Regions from separate parts of the Paenibacillus sp. OAE614 genome, predicted to be linked through region 3. Evidence: riboswitches for the same ligand, from Rfam matches in the RefSeq annotation. Region 3 holds a riboswitch; each other region holds the start of a gene.
The links. Region 3 has a riboswitch for thiamine pyrophosphate ahead of thiE (thiamine phosphate synthase). Riboswitches for the same ligand answer to the same signal wherever they lie in the genome.

Region 1 (4,290 bases), 5.7 Mb from region 3:
AAAAAGAAGATGACCGCCACGAGGGGCGGCCATACGTTTTTCCACCAGCTTCTCATGGACGGTACTTCTCCGTCAGTTTGTCCATGCTGATTCCGCCGGGATTATGGGCGATTTTGACCTGGGAGATGATACTTGGGCTGCCTGCGGCAACCAGAGCTTCATGCATTTTGCGCACGACGTCCAGCAGCTCCTCCAGCTCGCCCTCCATCGTCGTTTCCAGCGGATGAACCTCATGTTTCACGCCGGACTGCTGAATGACCTCAATGGCGCGGTCGACGTAGGCGTAAGAATCTTCGTTGCCCGGCGTCTTCGGGATTACCTGAATGCTTAACAGCGTATTGGCCATGCGAATCTACTTCCTCTCTTGATAAGATTACATGTATTTTAGGTTAGATGCGGCTTACTGTTCCGGCAAAAAGTCGTTCGTGTACGCGCTCTTTACGTCCAGAGGCTTGTCCAGCAGCTTGTGCTCGTACATCCAGTCGGAATAGCCCTTCCAGATTTGTTCCTTCTGCTCGCCCCAGCGGGCTGCGTCGTCCTGATATTTAGGACTTAACCATTTCTGGCTTTCGATCACCAGCTGCTTATCGAGGTCCGGCACGTCCTTCAGCAGCAGGTTAGCGGCTGCTTCCGGCTTGTCGATCGCGTATTGGTAGCCTTTGGCGGTCGCGCGCATAAACGCTTTAACCAGCTCAGGGTCGTCCTTGATCTGCTTCTCGTTCGTTACGAGAACCGGCGTGTAGTAGTCCAGCTTCTCGGAATAATCTTTGACATACAGCATGTCCAGCGGCTCGCCGCGCAGCTTCGCCTCGATACCGGTCCAGCCGTAGAAGATCCAGGCGAAATCGATGTCCCGCTTCACGGCGGTAAAATAATCGGCGTCGCCGATGTTGACGATTTTCACCTTCTTCACGTCCGCCTTGTCGATCTCCATGATGGAGCCCATAACGGCTTCTTCCACAGGGGAGCCCCAGCCGCCGTAGGTTTTACCTTCAAAATTTTTCGGCGTCTTGATTCCCCGGTCGACCGGCGCGGCAAAGCCCGACGTGTTGTGCTGGATGACCGCCGCAATCGAGACGAGCGGCACGCCCTGCGTGCGGGCCTGGGTCACGCTCTCCTGATAGCTTACGCCGAAAGGCACTTTGCCGGAAGCGACCATGGCGTCGGCGCCCGTGGAGCCCGGCTGCGCGATTTCGACATTCAATCCTTCCTCTTTATAGTAGCCCAGATCTTTGGCGACGTAGAGTCCGGTATGATTCGTGTTGGGCGTCCAGTCGAGGACGACTTTGACGTCCTTCAGCGGCTTCGCTGCGGTGTTGTCCTGGCCTGCCGTGGTGTCGGAAGCGGATGTTCCTTCTCCGCCGCCCGTATTGTTCTGGCTGCCGCCGCATCCGGCAAGCGCCAGTACGAGCATGCAGACCAGCAGCAGCAAGCCGATCGATTTGTTCTTCATGGCTTTTCTCTCTCCTTCGATATCCGGCCGTTCTATATTCTCTCTGTAGAAGCATCGACCGGTGATCCCCTCTCCCCGTTATATTTAGAATCGTAAGCCGATCTGAGTGACTGAATCATAAGCATTCGCAAGGCGTAATCCCGTTTTTCACTAGTATGAATGAAAAAAGCGCCCCGTAAACGGGACGCTTCATATGCGCAAGATCAGCACGGCTTGTATGCCGTGGCAAACGGTTTCCTACGCTGGCATTACCCAGATCAGGTTAAAAGGGTCAGTATCTTAAAGGGATACAATCTCAGCCGGCCAATTCCAGCACCCCGGATTCTATAAGGTTTTCGGGTTGTTTTCCTCCCATATTATAGTCCATCCCCATGGGGGTGTCCAGACATTCGCCCGATTCCAGATTATCTCTGGAAAAATTCGATCCATTCTTTTTCCGGACCATAGATAAAGAAATATTGGTATCCGTTCGGCAGGGTCACGATTTCCTGATCGATCAGCTCCACGCCGTCGAGCGCCTGAATCCGCTCGAATTCCTTCTGAATATCGTCGACATGGATCGCAAAATGGTGCACCGTGCCTTCGGCCGGCAGGTCGTAGCTGTAGCCTTGAATGAGCTCGATTTCCGTCTCGTTACTGCCCCCGAAGCCGAGAAACGCCAGCTGGAACACGCCGTTGGTGTGCGTCAGCCGGCCTTTCAGCTCCAGGCCCACGATCTCGGTATAAAATCGGATGGTTGACTCCAAATCCCGTACGACGATGCCGACATGATCCAAACGTTTATTAGCCATATGTATGAGCTCCTTTTCATAGTACTTATAAGTAATGGGTTTGCCCTAAATTAAGGCCATTATAGCATTTAAATCCGAGTTGTAAGGCAACTTTATGTAAATATCATTGTTTATAAATTATAGACTGTTTGGTGGCATCGTTAGGTATTGAAATAGTCAGGAACGGGGGAGAGGGTCCTGAAAAAAATAATTGCAGCATGGCTTTTCATGTGTATGTTGACAGCATGTACCGGGCCAACGTATGGCGGAGGGGACATAACGATACTCGATAAGCAGCTCATTGGTTCGACATATTGGATTGTCGCCGAGAAAACCCATAGTAAAGAAGAAGGACCAGTTAAAATTAAAGTCGATAATGAAAACACATGGAACTTGTTAGAGGTCGGAAGAACGTACCTATCGACATACTCATACAAGTCGTTGGACAAAGGAGCTAAACTGCTGAGTGTCCGCCATATAAATGAAGGGCAGTCAGCAAAGAAATAGAACCACTAAAAAAAGCCCGGGATGTCCATCAGACGATCCCAGGCTTTTTTTAGTTCCTGCGCTGCTGCTTCTTCTTCGCATAAAATTCGGCCGCCTTATGGCGGTTGCCGCAAGTGTCCATGCTGCACCAGCGCCGCTTGCCGCTCTTGGAGGTGTCCACAAAGTGCAGGATGCAGTCGTCATGCTCGCAGATCCGGATGCGGTCCGAAGATACGCTTGCCAGCGTCTCGAACAGGGAGCGGACGATGGGGTACAGCACGCCTTGGACGGCGGTTTGCCCGTAGGTGATGAGAAGGGGGGTGCCCTGCGCATCCCGCTCAGCCCGAAGCGCCACGTCTAACCGCGAAGCTTCGGCCTCCATGGCGGCGAATGCCTCATCCGACAAGGTGCCACCATGGTCCAGGTCTTCTAGGACGAGCCGGCACACGCCGCGCAGACGGAGCAGTTCGGGCAGCAGGTCTTCCCGCGTCACAGCTGAAGCTGCCCCTGCGGTATTGTTCAAGCCGTGCAATTCATTATCGTGGAGCCATTCGTCTAAATAACCTGGCTCCTCCAGCATATCCGTGACCCGGTGCTCCCGCATACGCACCGTATTGGCGAGATTGATCCACAGGGCGCCTCCCAGCACATTGCGGGAAGGGGATTTATCCATGATGCGTCATCCTTTATAGAGTAATCGTTTCCTTTGTGTTCAGGAATGCTATGTCCATTGTATCACCAACTGCAGCCCGCAGGCGATTTTGCCAATCGGGAGTCTGCAGGTATACAGGCGGATGGTGGATGGCGGTATGGTGGATCGGCACCAGCCGTTTGGTCCCGAGAACGCGTGCGGCCGCCGCCGCTTGTTCCGGAAGCAGCGTAATCGGCATGCCGCTGGGCGGCTGACGATCAGGACGTTCCAGAACGGCACCGTTCACCGGCAGGCATACCGCATCGAATGGGCCGTGGGCCGCGGCAATCTTCCACCAGTAGCCGTGCCACAGCGTATCTCCGCAGTGGAGCAGGCGGTGCTCGCCGTCGCTCAGCGCCCAGGCGATCTGCACGTCTCCGACCCCGTCGACGGAGTACGTGGCGGCTGCGCTCAGCGCACCGATTTGGAAGGCATCGCCGACGGAAGCACCGATTACGCGGTTGAGGCCGCTATTTTCGGCAAGGAGGACGCTCTCCTGCGGGAGGTACACGGGAATGTCAGCCCCGTAGGCATCGATGATGGCCTGGGGATCAAAGTGATCCGTATGCTCATGGGTGATCAGCACCGCATCTGCCGGGCCGTATTCGTTAAGCGGGAAGAGCGGTTCGTGAGACTGGCCGTATCTTTCCGGAAAATGATAAAGCGGGTCAATGACCACCGATGTGGCTCCTGCCGTCACTCGAATGCCTGCCCAGGGAAGCTTTTGAAGTTCCATGTCATCCATCTCCTTTGTATAACCTCTAAAATTTGTATTACAAGTTATAATTGGAGTATAACCGCATTTTTATAACCTGTAAATATATTTTTAAAGGTTATACGAAAATAAAAAAAGCGGACCGGCTGGCCCGCTTTTAATTTGAATGGCTTAT
Region 2 (4,290 bases), 1.8 Mb from region 3:
TATGATGTTGGCAAAGCCCTGTCCGGAGGCGTCCAGTATGCAGGTCAGGATCATACATAACGTGAGCCAAAAAGAAACGCTTTTTAACAAAGACATTCCCCGCCTTCAAACTTGTTCTTGTCATTTATAACGCATCCTGCCGCAACTAAGTTCTGCACAGCTTACATAAAGCTGGTTTATTTATATCCAACCTTTCTGTTGGTTGGTATAATATGGTGGAGAATAGAGTCTACGGAGGTGGTTGCATGAAAGAGAGGGTGCTCGAGGCTTATACCAAGCTCGCCAAGGACTATGAACTGCATACCGATTCGGACAGCGGCGCCAACGCATACTACGAGCGTCCGGCCATGCTGGAGCTGCTGCCAACGGATATGTCCGGACTTCATGTCCTTGATGCAGGCTGCGCCGCAGGATGGTATACCGAGCAGTTCGTTTCCCGGGGGGCATCGGTATCGGCGATCGATTTCAGCCCCGATATGGTGGAGGCGGCCAAACGGAGAGTTGGCAGTCAAGCGGAGATTCAAGTTCATGATCTAAATGAACCGCTGCCATACGGAGCCGAAAAGTTCGACTTGATTCTCAGTTCGCTAACGCTGCATTACATCGAAGACTGGGATCCTTTGTTCCGTGAGTTTCAGCGGGTATTGAAGCCTGGAGGAACGTTATTGTTTTCGGTGCATCATCCGTTTATGGACTTTACCGTTTTTAAGAGACCGGATTATTTTGTACGGGAGCTGCTTGTAGACCGGTGGACGAAGAAAGAGGCAGGCAGCGTTGAAGTGACGTTCTTCCGTAGACCCCTGCAGGAAATCGTCAATATGACGTCAAGCTGGTTTGTACTGGACCGGCTTGTCGAACCAAGGCCGGTTCCCGAGTTTCTGGAGCGGCTGCCGGAGTCGGCCGACTTCTACCAGCGGATTCTGCATCACCCGCATTTTTTAATTGTGAAAGCACACAAGCCGGAGTGAGAGGGGAAGAGTCGCCGAGGTAAGCAAATAAACAATCGGCATAATTTTTCTGAGAATGGCTTCATTCCAAAGGCCCTGACCGGCCCAAAACGGAGGGTTTGGCAATGATTGTGATCGACCTTATTTTTTTTCTAATGGAGCTGTGTGCACTGGCAGCCTTTTGCCTGTGGGGATTTAAACTGGATACCGCCTTGTGGATCCGTATCGTGGCAGGAATAGGTTCGCCGGTCGTAGTTGCTGTTTTTTGGGGAATGTATGTCGCACCGAAAGCGACCTTCCCGGTGACGCTTCCCGTCCGGGCTGTACTGCAGCTGATCGTATTCGGTCTGGCCGCGGCTGCGCTGTACGGATCGGGTTATCGAACGGCCGCTGTCATTTATGCTGCTGTCGTCATCGTCGAGATGATCCTTTCTTACGCGTTGAAAAGATAAACACTTGAAGGTGGAAGGAGATCCGCATAAGCGATCGACAAGCTTTTTCCCGGTATCCCGCCAGCAGCTTTTTTTGTTTGACAACACCGGCAAACGGAGCTACATTTAATCATGAACTTGTAAAATATCATACGAAAATCCACTAGGGGAGCTGCGGAGGCAGCTGAGACAAGTGATCGCTTGGACCCTTTGAACCTGATCCGGTTAATACCGGCGGAGGGAAGTGGAGCAGGCCATTACATACGCAACTTTCTTGATGAGATACATTCAGGATGACACTGCAAATAGCGGCCGCTCCATTTCGGGGCGGCTTTTTTGTGTTGGCTTCCCCGCGCTCGAACATGCGATTTTCGTCAAAATTAATGGAGGTGCATTATCATGGCCCGGTTTACCGAAGAATTGAGACATGCGGCAGATCCCATTTATCAAGCGATCTTAAAGCATCCGTTTGTACGGGGGATTGCGGAAGGTACCTTGTCCAAGGAGCAGCTGATTCACTATGTGAAGCAGGATTTTGAATACCTGAATGCCTACATCAGGATCTATGGCATTGCCATATCCCGATGCGATTGCCGGCAGACGACCGCGCTTTTTAACGAACAGATTTCGTTTATTTTGAACAGCGAAACGCATCCCCACCAAAACTTTTGTGATGTCGCCGGTGTTGCATATGAGGAACTGCAAGGCTATCCGCTGGCTCCATCGGCTAATCATTACATCCGGCATATGCTGAACGTCGCCCATGAGGGGGGACTTGAGGATATTGTAGCTGCGCTGTTACCTTGCCCGTGGACCTATACGGAAATCGGCCAACGTCTGCTGGAGGAAGTCCAACCGGAGAAATCCCATCCGTTTTATGAATGGATGCACTTTTACGGAGACCGTGAAAGCGGCGTAACGGTACAGCTGCGGCGGCTGCTCGACGAATGGGTGGAAGGCCTGGCTCCCGCAAGAAAAAAACGGCTGATGGAGCATTTTCTGACCAGCTGTCAGCTGGAGTACATGTTCTGGGATATGGCGTTTACGCTTGAGGATTGGCCGGTTTCCCTGGCTGCAGCGGAAGGGGTGGAACGATGACCGCCGATATGTTCCCGTCCGGACTTATCCAGCTTCCTTTACGGATAAAAGAGCAGCGTCCGCTCATTCACAACATGACGAATGTGGTCGTGACCAACTTTACGGCCAACGGCCTGCTTGCCCTTGGCGCCTCTCCGGTTATGGCCTATGCCAAAGAGGAGGTGGCCGATATGGCTCGGGTCGCCCAAGCCGTCGTCCTGAATCTCGGAACGCTGAACAGCGAATTGGTGGAAGCGGCGATCATCGCCGGCCGATCGGCAAATGATCATGGCGTTCCGGTGTTCCTGGACCCCGTCGGCGCGGGAGCGACCGCATTTCGCACGGAGGCTGCGCTGCGAATTTTGCGCGAGGTGCGCGTGTCGCTGGTTCGGGGCAACGCAGCGGAGGTTGCCTATCTCATTGGTGAATCCGGCGCGATTAAAGGCGTCGACGCAGGTGAAGCCGGGGAGTCCGCTCCCGCAGACTTGGCGGCACGGGCGGCGCACCGTCTGGGGACTCTCGTCGCCATTACCGGGCAAGAAGATGTGATCACCGACGGAACGAGAGGATACTTGATCCGGGGCGGACATCCGATGCTGACCCAAGTCACCGGGACCGGCTGCTTGCTGACATCGGTGATCGCCGCTTTTGGAGCGGTCGAATCCGATCTGCTGTCCGCTGGCGCGGCCGCCTTGGCGTACTACGGTGAAGCGGCCGTTCGGGCTTTTGAGTGGGCCGGCATTGAGGGGCCGGGAAGCTTCCAAATCGCTTTCCTCGACGCGTTGTCTGTAATGGACCGGCATCCTTTGGAGGAAGGAACCATTACGGCTCTTCTGGAGTCGGCAGGAAGGGGATTTGTACAATGAGCATCCCGAAAGCTTTGACGGTAGCCGGTTCTGACAGCGGCGGCGGGGCAGGCATCCAGGCGGATATCAAAACGTTCCAGGAGCTTGGCGTATTCGGTATGTCCGCGATTACAGCCATTACAGTTCAAAACACACTCGGGGTACAAGGCGTATATCCGCTTCCCGCGGCTGCGGCAGCCGAACAAATGGATGCCGTGGGCACCGACCTCGGCGTGGATGCGGTAAAAACCGGTATGCTGTTCAGCGCGGATATTATAGAGGCTGTCGCAGGACGCATTGCCGCATTTGGTTGGAGGAACGTGGTCGTCGACCCGGTTATGGTCGCCAAAGGCGGCGCACGGCTGCTGCAGCAGGACGCGGTAGATGCGCTGAAGAACCAGCTGCTGCCGCTGGCAGCTGTCGTCACGCCCAACATTCCGGAGGCGGAAGTGCTCGCGGGGATGGCGATCCGGTCGATGGAGGAACGCTGCGAGGCGGCCTACCGCATCGCGGCTTACGGTCCGGAGATGGTTGTGATCAAGGGCGGACATGACGAATCGTCTGATAAGGCGGTTGATCTAACTTTCGACGGAAAATCCTTCTCGACCCTGGAAGGAAGTCGGATTGACACCCGTCATACGCATGGAACGGGATGCACCTTCTCGGCTGCGATCGCCGCTGAGCTGGCTAAAGGGAACCCGGTCAACGAGGCCGTACGGACGGCCCGTGAATTCATTCAGGCGGCCATCGAGAACGCGCTCGGTATTGGCGGCGGGAGCGGTCCGACGAATCATTGGGCCTACCGCAGCCAAAAGGAAGGGGCGGCAAGATAGAGGCAGCCGATACCGGCCTGCTTCACAAGCGATTAGCACCTGTCTATATAGACAGGTTTTTTTCTTGGCGCTGGCTTCCTTAAGTGGTCGTCGATAGATGGTTTTTTGCACCGAGCTTCGGTTAGGCTTTGTCCAATTTTTAGTGTTACAATGGTAG
Region 3 (4,290 bases):
CATGTTGCTGACTTTGAGCAGCTCGCCGATCAGCCGCACGCAGCGTTCGTTATCGGAAGTCAAGTTGTCGCCGTCCGAGAAATGGAACGGATAAATATTGTACTTGGCGGGCGGGTAGCGCCGGTCGATGATTTCCAGCGCTTTCTGGTAGGCGGACGAGCAGATCGTGCCCCCGCTTTCGCCCCGGGTAAAGAAATCCTCTTCGGTGACTTCTTTGGCCTCCGTATGGTGAGCCACAAAGACGATGTCGACCTTTTCGTATTGGCGGCGCAGGAAGCGGGTCATCCAGAAGAAGAAGCTGCGTGCACAGTATTTCTCAAACGTGCCCATCGACCCGGACGTATCCATCATCGCAATGATGACCGCGCTGGAATGGGGAACGACGACATCCTCCCACGTTTTGTAACGCAGATCGTCGGGGCTGATATGGTGAATTCCCGGCTTGCCGCTGGTGGCGTTGCGCCGCAGATTTTCCAGGATCGTCCGCTTCTTGTCGATGTTGGACTGCATGCCTTTTTTGCGGATGTCGTTGAACGTGATCGATTCGGTTTCGACTTCCTGCTGCTCTTTCGGTTTCATATTCGGCAGCTCCAGCTGGTCGAACAGCATGTTCTCCAAGTCCTCGAGGCTGATCTCGGCTTCCATAATGTCCTGGCCAGGCTGGTCGCCGGCTTTTTCGCCTTGACCCGGCTTTTGCACCGGATCCCTGCCCAGCACGTCTCCCACCTGGCTGTCGCCGTCTCCCTGGCCGACATGCTTTTGCTTCTGGTAGTTATAAATGAAACGGTATTCATCGAGGCTCCGGATGGGTACCTTGATGATTTGCTTACCGTCCGACATCACGATGTTTTCTTCTGTGATCAGGTCGGGCAGGTTCTGCTTGATGATTTCCTTAACCTTCTCCTGATGGCGGACCTGATCCTGGTACCCTTTCCGGTGCAGTGACCAGTCCTCCTTGGACACCACAAACAGCGAATGATCGTCTGATGGCATGTTCAGGCACCTCCCATGTTCCCATACTCAGCACAAACTTTGGCTTGTTAAACATTTATATTCACGGGCGGGGACGATATGTGATGACGCAAGAGATAAAATAAGAAGTTTGCCGCACCCAAATATATGAAATTTTGCGAGAATCGCTCCTATGGATGAGATAGGTGTTCCGATGCCGGTGATCTCACTCTGGCTATTGCCAAAAGTCAGCAGTTTGGGCTATAGTGGTTGTGAAATTAAATAGGAATGCGGGTGCTGGATGAAGTCCGGCTGAGATGGCAGCCTTATGCTGCGGACCGTTAATCTGATCCAGGTAATGCTGGCGTAGAGAATATCATTCGAATTGCGGTGCCATTCGTGTATTTCTCGAATGGTTTTTTTGTGTTAACCGGGTAAGAGGGCGCTTTCGCAAGATGAGGGCTTACCCTTCGCGATGATAGAAGCCGGCATGAAATGGAGGGAAAGGCAAAGGGAAGAGAGGAGAAGCAGTCATGGTCGATTTTCGTCTGTATGCGATTACCGGCGAGACGTTCCATCCGGGACGCCGGCTGGTGGACGTGATGGAGCAAGCCATTAGGGGAGGCGCGGACATCGTTCAATTCCGCGACAAAACAAGCGGAAGGGAAGAGCTGCTGCGCAAGGCGGCGGAGCTGCGGGAGCTGACCCGCCGCTACGGTGTCCCTTTTATCGTGAACGATCACGTTGATATTGCGATGGAGGTGGACGCGGACGGAATTCACCTCGGTCAAGGCGATATGCCGATCGCGGAAGCCAGGAAGCTTGTCGGCTCCAAGATCATCGGCATATCCACCCATGCGATTTCGGAAGCTCAGCTCGCCGAAGCGGAAGGGGCGGATTATATCGGCGTTGGGCCAATCTATGCGACGGCTACGAAAGCCGATGTGGTGGATCCGGTCGGCCTCTCGTATATTCGGGAAGTCGCCGGGGCCATCCAGATCCCGTTTGTGGCGATTGGCGGCATCAAGCTGGGCAACGTGGACGAAGTGATCCGGGCCGGTGCGAGCCGCGTCTGCGCGGTGAGCGAAATCGTCGGCAGCCCTGACCCGGAAGCGGTATGCCGGGCGTTCATTCACAAGCTTGAAGGTAGAGGAGGAGCAGCGGATGGAACTGGTCATTAACGGAACAAAGCGGGAGCTGGCGGCCGAGACGGTAGCCGATGTCCTCCGCCTGCTGGGGCTGTCCGGCAGGCCGGTCATGGTGGAAGCGGACGGACAGGTGCTGAAGATCGAGCAGTGGGAGACGACTCCGGTTGTACCTGGAATGAAGCTGGAGCTGGTCCATTTCGTAGCGGGAGGTTGAGGGGGAAAATGAGCAGAGATAATTGGCAGGTTGGCGGACAGGAACTGTCGTCGCGGTTGTTTTTGGGGACCGGGCTGTTCCCCGATCCATATGTGCAGATGGAGGCGATCAAGGCTTCGGGGACCGAGGTGCTGACGTTCGCTATCCGCCGGATCCATCTCGATTCGGTGGAGGATGACTCGATTCTGCAGCATGTGGAGCCCCAGAAATACATCTATCTTCCCAACACCTCCGGGGCGACAACGGCTGATGAGGCTGTCCGGATTGCCCGCCTGGCGCGGGCTTCGGGACTCAGCGACTGGGTTAAGGTGGAGATTAGCGCCAATAAGCGCACGCTCCTGCCCGATCCGATAGAAACGTTAAAAGCAACGGAAATATTGGTCAAGGAAGGATTTACGGTACTGCCGTATATCTCCGACGATCCGGTGATCTGCAAAAAGCTGGAGGAGGCCGGGGCAGCCGCGGTTATGCCCGGCGCAGCGCCTATCGGGACCGGCCTCGGCATTCTGAATCCGTACCATCTCGGATTGATCGTGGAAGAGCTGTCGGTCCCTGTCATCGTAGATGCGGGGCTGGGGACGGCCAGCGACGTGGCGCTCGCGATGGAGCTGGGAGTCTCCGGCATTCTGATGAATACCCCGGTGGCCAAAGCCAAAGATCCCGTGATGATGGCCCGGTCGATGAGGCTGGCGGTTGAGGCCGGGCGTTTGGCTTACTTGTCCGGGCGGATTCCGAAGAAGAAATATGCTTCGGCCAGCAGCGGCCTGGAATCGCTCGTCATCGAATAAAAAAGGATGGACAGGGGGCTGTAACGATGAGCGGAGACATCATCGTCATGGGAGGCGGCATTATCGGATTATCCTGCGCGCTGGAGCTGCGCCGCCGCGGCCTGAACGTCACGCTGCTCGAAAAGGGTCCCTGCGGCGGGCAGGCCTCCGGTGCGGCGGCAGGAATGCTCGCTCCGTATTCGGAGAACGTAGAGTCCCCGGACGAGTTCTTCCGGTTGTGCCGCGAGAGCTTGTCGCTGTATCCGCAGTGGCAGCAGGCGGTGAAGGACATCTCCGGCGTCTCCTTCGAATATGCCGAAACCGGCAGTTTGTACGTCGCGAGGCATGAGGCGGATTTGCTGGCGCTGGAGAGCCGGCTGGAATGGCAGCGGAGCTGGGGTTCCGGTGGCGAAATATTAACGGGGAGCGCGCTGTTCGATGCCGAGCCGGGACTGACCCGCGAGGCAGTTGCCGCCCTGCGGACACCGGTGGAGAGCCATGTGTATGCCCCGGATTTGACGGAAGCGGTCAAGCGGGCCTGCCTGGCCTCCGGCGTGCAGATTCATGAGCATCTTGGCCGGATCGAGCTGGCTGAATGGCGCGAGCGGGTTGCACTGAGGGCGCAGAGTGGCGAGCAGTTTGAAGCGGACCAGCTGCTGATCAGCACCGGTGCGTGGGTACAGGAGATGTCGGAATCCCTCGGTATCCGGATTCCTGTACATCCGATCCGGGGGCAAATTTGCGCCTACGCTTGGAACGAGGGGCGCGAGCCGCTTCGGCATCTGGTGTTCACCAGCCAGGGGTACCTGGTCCAAAAAGCAAACGGAACGCTCGTGTGCGGCGCTTCGGAGGATATCGCCGGGTTCGACACGTCCGTCACGGACAAAGGGATCCGGCGGCTGACGGAGTGGAACAAGCAAGTGCTGCCTGTTCTTGGTGAGGTGCAGCCGTTTCACCGCTGGGCGGGACTGCGCCCGGCAGTGCTGGACGGCCGGCCGCTGATCGGGCGGCTGGACGATGCCGGCCATGTTTTTGTGGCCGCGGGTCATTACCGCAACGGCATCCTGCTCAGCCCGGTCACGGCGACGCTGATCGCCGATAGCGTAGAGGGCAAACCGCTGCCGGAGTGGTGTGGAGCGTTCCGGCCGAACCGGTTCGGTGAGGTGCAGGCGGGTGCTTTTTCGGGGAAATAAAGGATTGACGTCGTTAA
Region 4 (4,290 bases), 4.4 Mb from region 3:
ACTGTCTGGGCAACAAACTGAAACTCCGGGTTCTGAAACACGAACCCGATCCGGTCCGAAGGGCAGGTCCGCTTCCTGCCCCTTCCCTGCAGCAGCCTGCCTTCCAGCACGTAGCTGCCGGCTGTCGGAAGAAGCTGCATCAGGCTCAGCAGCAAGGAGCTTTTCCCCGCCCCGTTAGGACCGACAACGGCGACAAAATCGCCGGCATATACCTCCGCCTCTTCCACCATGATCGCCGGCGCATCTCCGCGGAGACCGACAAACCCCCGCAAGGAGAGGACCGGCGCCGCCAAGTCCGCGCCTTGCTGCGGGGATTGCACTAGGCCGCTGTTCCATGTATCCCGGTGACGGATATAATCCTCCCAAACGCCGGGATACCAAATGCCATTTTCCTGAAGGGTCCGGCGGTACGCCGTGAAGATTTCTGCCGGCTTGCCGTCGGCCAGAATGCTTCCGTCCGGCGCGAACAGAACGATCCGGTCGACCCAGTTCACGATTTCTTCGATCCGGTGCTCGACGATCAGCACGGTCCGTCCGGCCGATACACCGCGAACCGCCTCCCAAATTTGCTGTCTCCCCTCGGGGTCCAGCAGCGCCGAGGGCTCATCCAGCAGGAGCACTTCCGGTTCCAGCAGAAGGACCGAAGCGAGCGCGAGCCGCTGCTTCATCCCAAGGGACAGCCGTTCAATCGGAGTGTGCAGCTCTTCGAGGTCCAGGCCGACCCGCCCGAGCGCCTCCCGCATCCGCGGCACCATATCCTCCCTGGCTACTTGGCGGTTCTCCAGCACAAACGCCAGCTCCTCATCGACATACGGCATGCAGAACTGGGTATCCGGGTCCTGAAATACATACCCGCACGAGCGGGGCTTCCGGATGTCCGCATATTTGAGCGGAACGTCGATGACCGCCGGAATCAACCCGCCGAGCACCTGCAGCAGCGTCGATTTCCCGCATCCGCTTGGGCCGAGCAGAAGCACCTTTTCCCCGGCTGGCACGGACAGGGAAACATCCTTGAACACGAACGCCTTCTCACCCGGAAACTTCAGGCGCAGGTCCGTTACCGAAACGGCAATTTGCCCGCTCCCTTGATCCGCCCTTTGATCCGCTCCTTGACCCGTCTCATCCACCGCCGGATGCTGCATCGTCGCGGCTCCCCGGTTAGCCTCAGTCATGATCGAGCGCTTCATAATCCTTGGCTGTCACCGGCCGGAGCAGCTGGGTTACTCCGGTTGCTTCCAAAGCTTTGGTCAGGGCATACGCCAGGTACCCTGCGAGTACCGCCGAGCTGATTAACCGCATCACGTACTTGAACACGATCATCCATGTCGTATAGTCCGTGACGTAGCCGTAGTACACATCCACCAGGAATGATCCCAATCCCGAAGCCATACCGGCCAGCGCCGCTACCCCCATGGAGAATTTGCGGTAACGGAACAGGGCGAAGATCAGCTCCGCGGCAAGACCTTGCGCCACGCCGTAAATCGCCAGCTGAAGGCCCCATTCACTGCCGAACAGAATTTCTACGTGAGCCGCGGCAACCTCGGCCAGGAGGGCTACGCCGGGCTTGCGGATCAGCAGCGCGGCAAGTGTCGAAGCGAGGAACCACATGCCGTACAACAGCTCATCCGCTTGGAAAAACAGCGGCTTGAACAAGTCGTTCACCGAACCCCAAAAATGGTACACCACCCCGATCACGAGGGATAGCAGAATCGTCACGAGCAGGTCGCTGAGCTTCAGCCCCTTCGGCCGATCCATCTGCATCGTACTGCTGTTCATTTGACAACATCCTTTCTTTTTCCAAAATTGGGCAATAAAAAAACCCCCTGGATAAGCGAGGGAGATCGTCAAATAAGCCCATAAAAGGACTTGAATTCTCTACGCTGGCATTATCCAGATCAGATTCCCGGTCAGCAGCGGTTCATTAGCTGCACTCTCAGCCCGATTCGCTCGAGCTCCCGTATTCCCATATGTACACAGATGAACGCAAGGCGCGGCATCGCCGCCTCCTGGTCCCGGAGCCATCGCCGTCCAAAGCGATGAGATGCTTGGGTTCGATTCCGTGTAACAGGCACCTCGCCTCGATGAGTCGGCTCGGGCCCGTATTGATTCCAAAATACATGATCCTCGAAGGATTGGCAATACCATTTTTCTCCGGGGCGGTTTCCAGCATTTGTTGCATATTGATTTGATAGCCGTTCTATGTCAATATATTCAGAGTGCTACAGGCACGTATGGAAGGGAGATTAGGCATGACAAAGAAATTACTGCGGCTCATGACAGAGCTCTCCTCGCGAAAGTGGCTCTCTTCCATGATGGGACGCTTCTCGCACAGCCGGCTCAGCAGAGGGGTCATCCCTACGTTTATCAAAAGCTATCAGATCCCGGCGCATGAAGCGGAGAAAGAAATCTATGAATACCGCACGCTCAACGAATTTTTTTCACGGCGGCTGAAGCCCGGCATGCGTCCAATTCACGAAGGCGAGCACGTACTCACGAGCCCCGTCGACGCCAAGATCACCGCAATGGGTGAAATCACCTCAGGCACGATTCTGAACGTGAAAGGGCAGGATTATTCGGTGGCGGAGCTGCTTAATTTCTCTCCCCACCTGGAGTTATATAAACATGGCTATGTCTTTGTGCTGTACCTCAGCCCTACCGACTATCACCGGATCCACTCTCCCATCACAGGCGTGAAGGTGGAGAGCGAGCATATCAAGGGACGATGCTACCCGGTCAATGATTTTGGCATGACCCAGATGAAATCCGTGCTGTGCCGCAATGAGAGGCTGATAACGTATATCAAGGGAGCCCTGGGAGAAGTCGCGGTCGTCAAAGTCGGCGCCATGAATGTCAGCAGCATCCGCTACGACGACGAAACCGCCAATTCCTGGCGTAACGGCGATCCGCTCGCCTATTTTGAGTTCGGTTCGACCGTCGTGCTGCTGATCCAGGACGGCGCGTTCACCCCGCGGACAGACCTCCGGACCGGAGATCATGTCCGCATGGGCCAGCTGCTCGGTCAGCTGCACCCGCATAAAGGCTGAACCGGAAGCGAATCCGGCTCAGCCTTTTTTGCTTAGGAGCGCGAGCATAATCCGCTGAAACCACCGGTCCGGAAGCAGCTGCTTGGCCTTAATCGTCCAGCGTGTGCCAACAGGCAGCGCATAGCGGAATGCAGGTTTATTCATACGCGCGATTCTCGCGATCAGCCGGGCCACATCGGCCGGATCGCCGCGCTGGTCGGCGTTGTCACGGGAAAAGGCCATCACCTGGCTCAGCATCCGCTCGTAGGGTGACCGCTCGGCGGCGCTCATCTGCGCAAATCCTTTGTCCCATATGGCCGTTCCGTACGAACCCGGCTCCACCACCACGACATCGACGCCGAATGGTCGCATTTCCAGGGCAAGACATTCGCTAAATCCCTCTACAGCAAACTTTGACGAGACATAGGGACCAAAGCCGGGAAACCCGACAGCCCCGCTGACGCTGCTGATCTGAATGATTGTTCCCTGATGGGCCTCCCTCATCGCGGGAAGAACGGCCTGGGTGACCGCAACCATCCCGAAGAAATTCGTTTCCAGCTGCGCCTTCCACACGTCCATCGGAATCTCCTCGATCATTCCTCCGTATGCGGTGCCTGCATTGTTCACAAGCACGTCAATGCGTCCGTGGGATTTCAGGATGCCCGATACGGCCTCAAGCACCTGTCCCCCGTCCGTCACATCTAGCCTAACCACGTGAATATGCTGTCTGACCCCCGCCGTCTGCGCAGCGTCCATCAGCTCCCCGCTCGCTTCCGGCCTTCGCATGCCGGCAAAAACCGTGTAACCGGAGGCAGCCAGCTCCACGCTGGCCAGCAGCCCAAAGCCGCTGGAACCGCCCGTGACCAGCGCGACCGGCCGCTCATCATGTCCTCCCAATTGCGCTCCACTCCCCGTTCAGATGTTATTTCGCCGGAAACAAAAACGGCTCTTCCGCCAAGTAGCTGCGGATCGCGGACAGAATATACCCCTTCTGTTCCTTCAGCGACGGAATTTCCTGCGGATTGCCGGCGTGAAACGCCTGATTCTCCAGGACCGCCTGCAGGAAAAAGGTTTCCAGCATGGACACGCTCTCCTTCGGAAGAAGTCGCATGCTTTCGTACCCGTCCAGCAGCATGCTCCGCTGTGCCGGGTACAGACCGATGAGCGCCTGCGCCAAGTCGTATGCATAATAACCGAACCCGCAGCGGCCAAAATCGATAGGGCAAGGTTCCCCGTCCTTGAATACAACGTTCCCTTCGTGGAGATC

Region 1: another riboswitch for thiamine pyrophosphate. It lies ahead of ABIE48_RS29440 (ABC transporter substrate-binding protein); the one in region 3 lies ahead of thiE (thiamine phosphate synthase).
Region 2: another riboswitch for thiamine pyrophosphate. It lies ahead of tenA (thiaminase II); the one in region 3 lies ahead of thiE (thiamine phosphate synthase).
Region 4: another riboswitch for thiamine pyrophosphate. It lies ahead of ABIE48_RS23715 (ECF transporter S component); the one in region 3 lies ahead of thiE (thiamine phosphate synthase).

The regions. Positions count from the first base shown of each region.
Region 1 covers NZ_JBEPOD010000001.1:6,402,213-6,406,502, reverse strand. Annotated here, with positions in the region: gene ABIE48_RS29450 (ABC transporter permease) at 1-56, opposite strand, end outside; gene ABIE48_RS29445 (thiamine-binding protein) at 53-346, opposite strand; gene ABIE48_RS29440 (ABC transporter substrate-binding protein) at 401-1,453, opposite strand; TPP riboswitch at 1,671-1,783, opposite strand; gene ABIE48_RS29435 (VOC family protein) at 1,858-2,244, opposite strand; gene ABIE48_RS29430 (CGNR zinc finger domain-containing protein) at 2,780-3,382, opposite strand; gene ABIE48_RS29425 (MBL fold metallo-hydrolase) at 3,396-4,136, opposite strand; gene ABIE48_RS29420 (MFS transporter) at 4,287-4,290, opposite strand, start outside.
Region 2 covers NZ_JBEPOD010000001.1:2,515,683-2,519,972, forward strand. Annotated here, with positions in the region: gene ABIE48_RS11800 (class I SAM-dependent methyltransferase) at 246-968, shown strand; gene ABIE48_RS11805 (YrdB family protein) at 1,073-1,399, shown strand; TPP riboswitch at 1,534-1,638, shown strand; gene tenA (thiaminase II) at 1,778-2,476, shown strand; gene thiM (hydroxyethylthiazole kinase) at 2,473-3,321, shown strand; gene thiD (bifunctional hydroxymethylpyrimidine kinase/phosphomethylpyrimidine kinase) at 3,318-4,133, shown strand.
Region 3 covers NZ_JBEPOD010000001.1:702,066-706,355, forward strand. Annotated here, with positions in the region: gene yhbH (sporulation protein YhbH) at 1-993, opposite strand, end outside; TPP riboswitch at 1,232-1,341, shown strand; gene thiE (thiamine phosphate synthase) at 1,485-2,132, shown strand; gene thiS (sulfur carrier protein ThiS) at 2,116-2,313, shown strand; gene ABIE48_RS03685 (thiazole synthase) at 2,322-3,101, shown strand; gene thiO (glycine oxidase ThiO) at 3,128-4,273, shown strand.
Region 4 covers NZ_JBEPOD010000001.1:5,132,844-5,137,133, forward strand. Annotated here, with positions in the region: gene ABIE48_RS23710 (ABC transporter ATP-binding protein) at 1-1,172, opposite strand, end outside; gene ABIE48_RS23715 (ECF transporter S component) at 1,165-1,776, opposite strand; TPP riboswitch at 1,856-1,969, opposite strand; gene asd (archaetidylserine decarboxylase) at 2,250-3,044, shown strand; gene ABIE48_RS23725 (SDR family oxidoreductase) at 3,063-3,920, opposite strand; gene ABIE48_RS23730 (phosphotransferase enzyme family protein) at 3,946-4,290, opposite strand, start outside.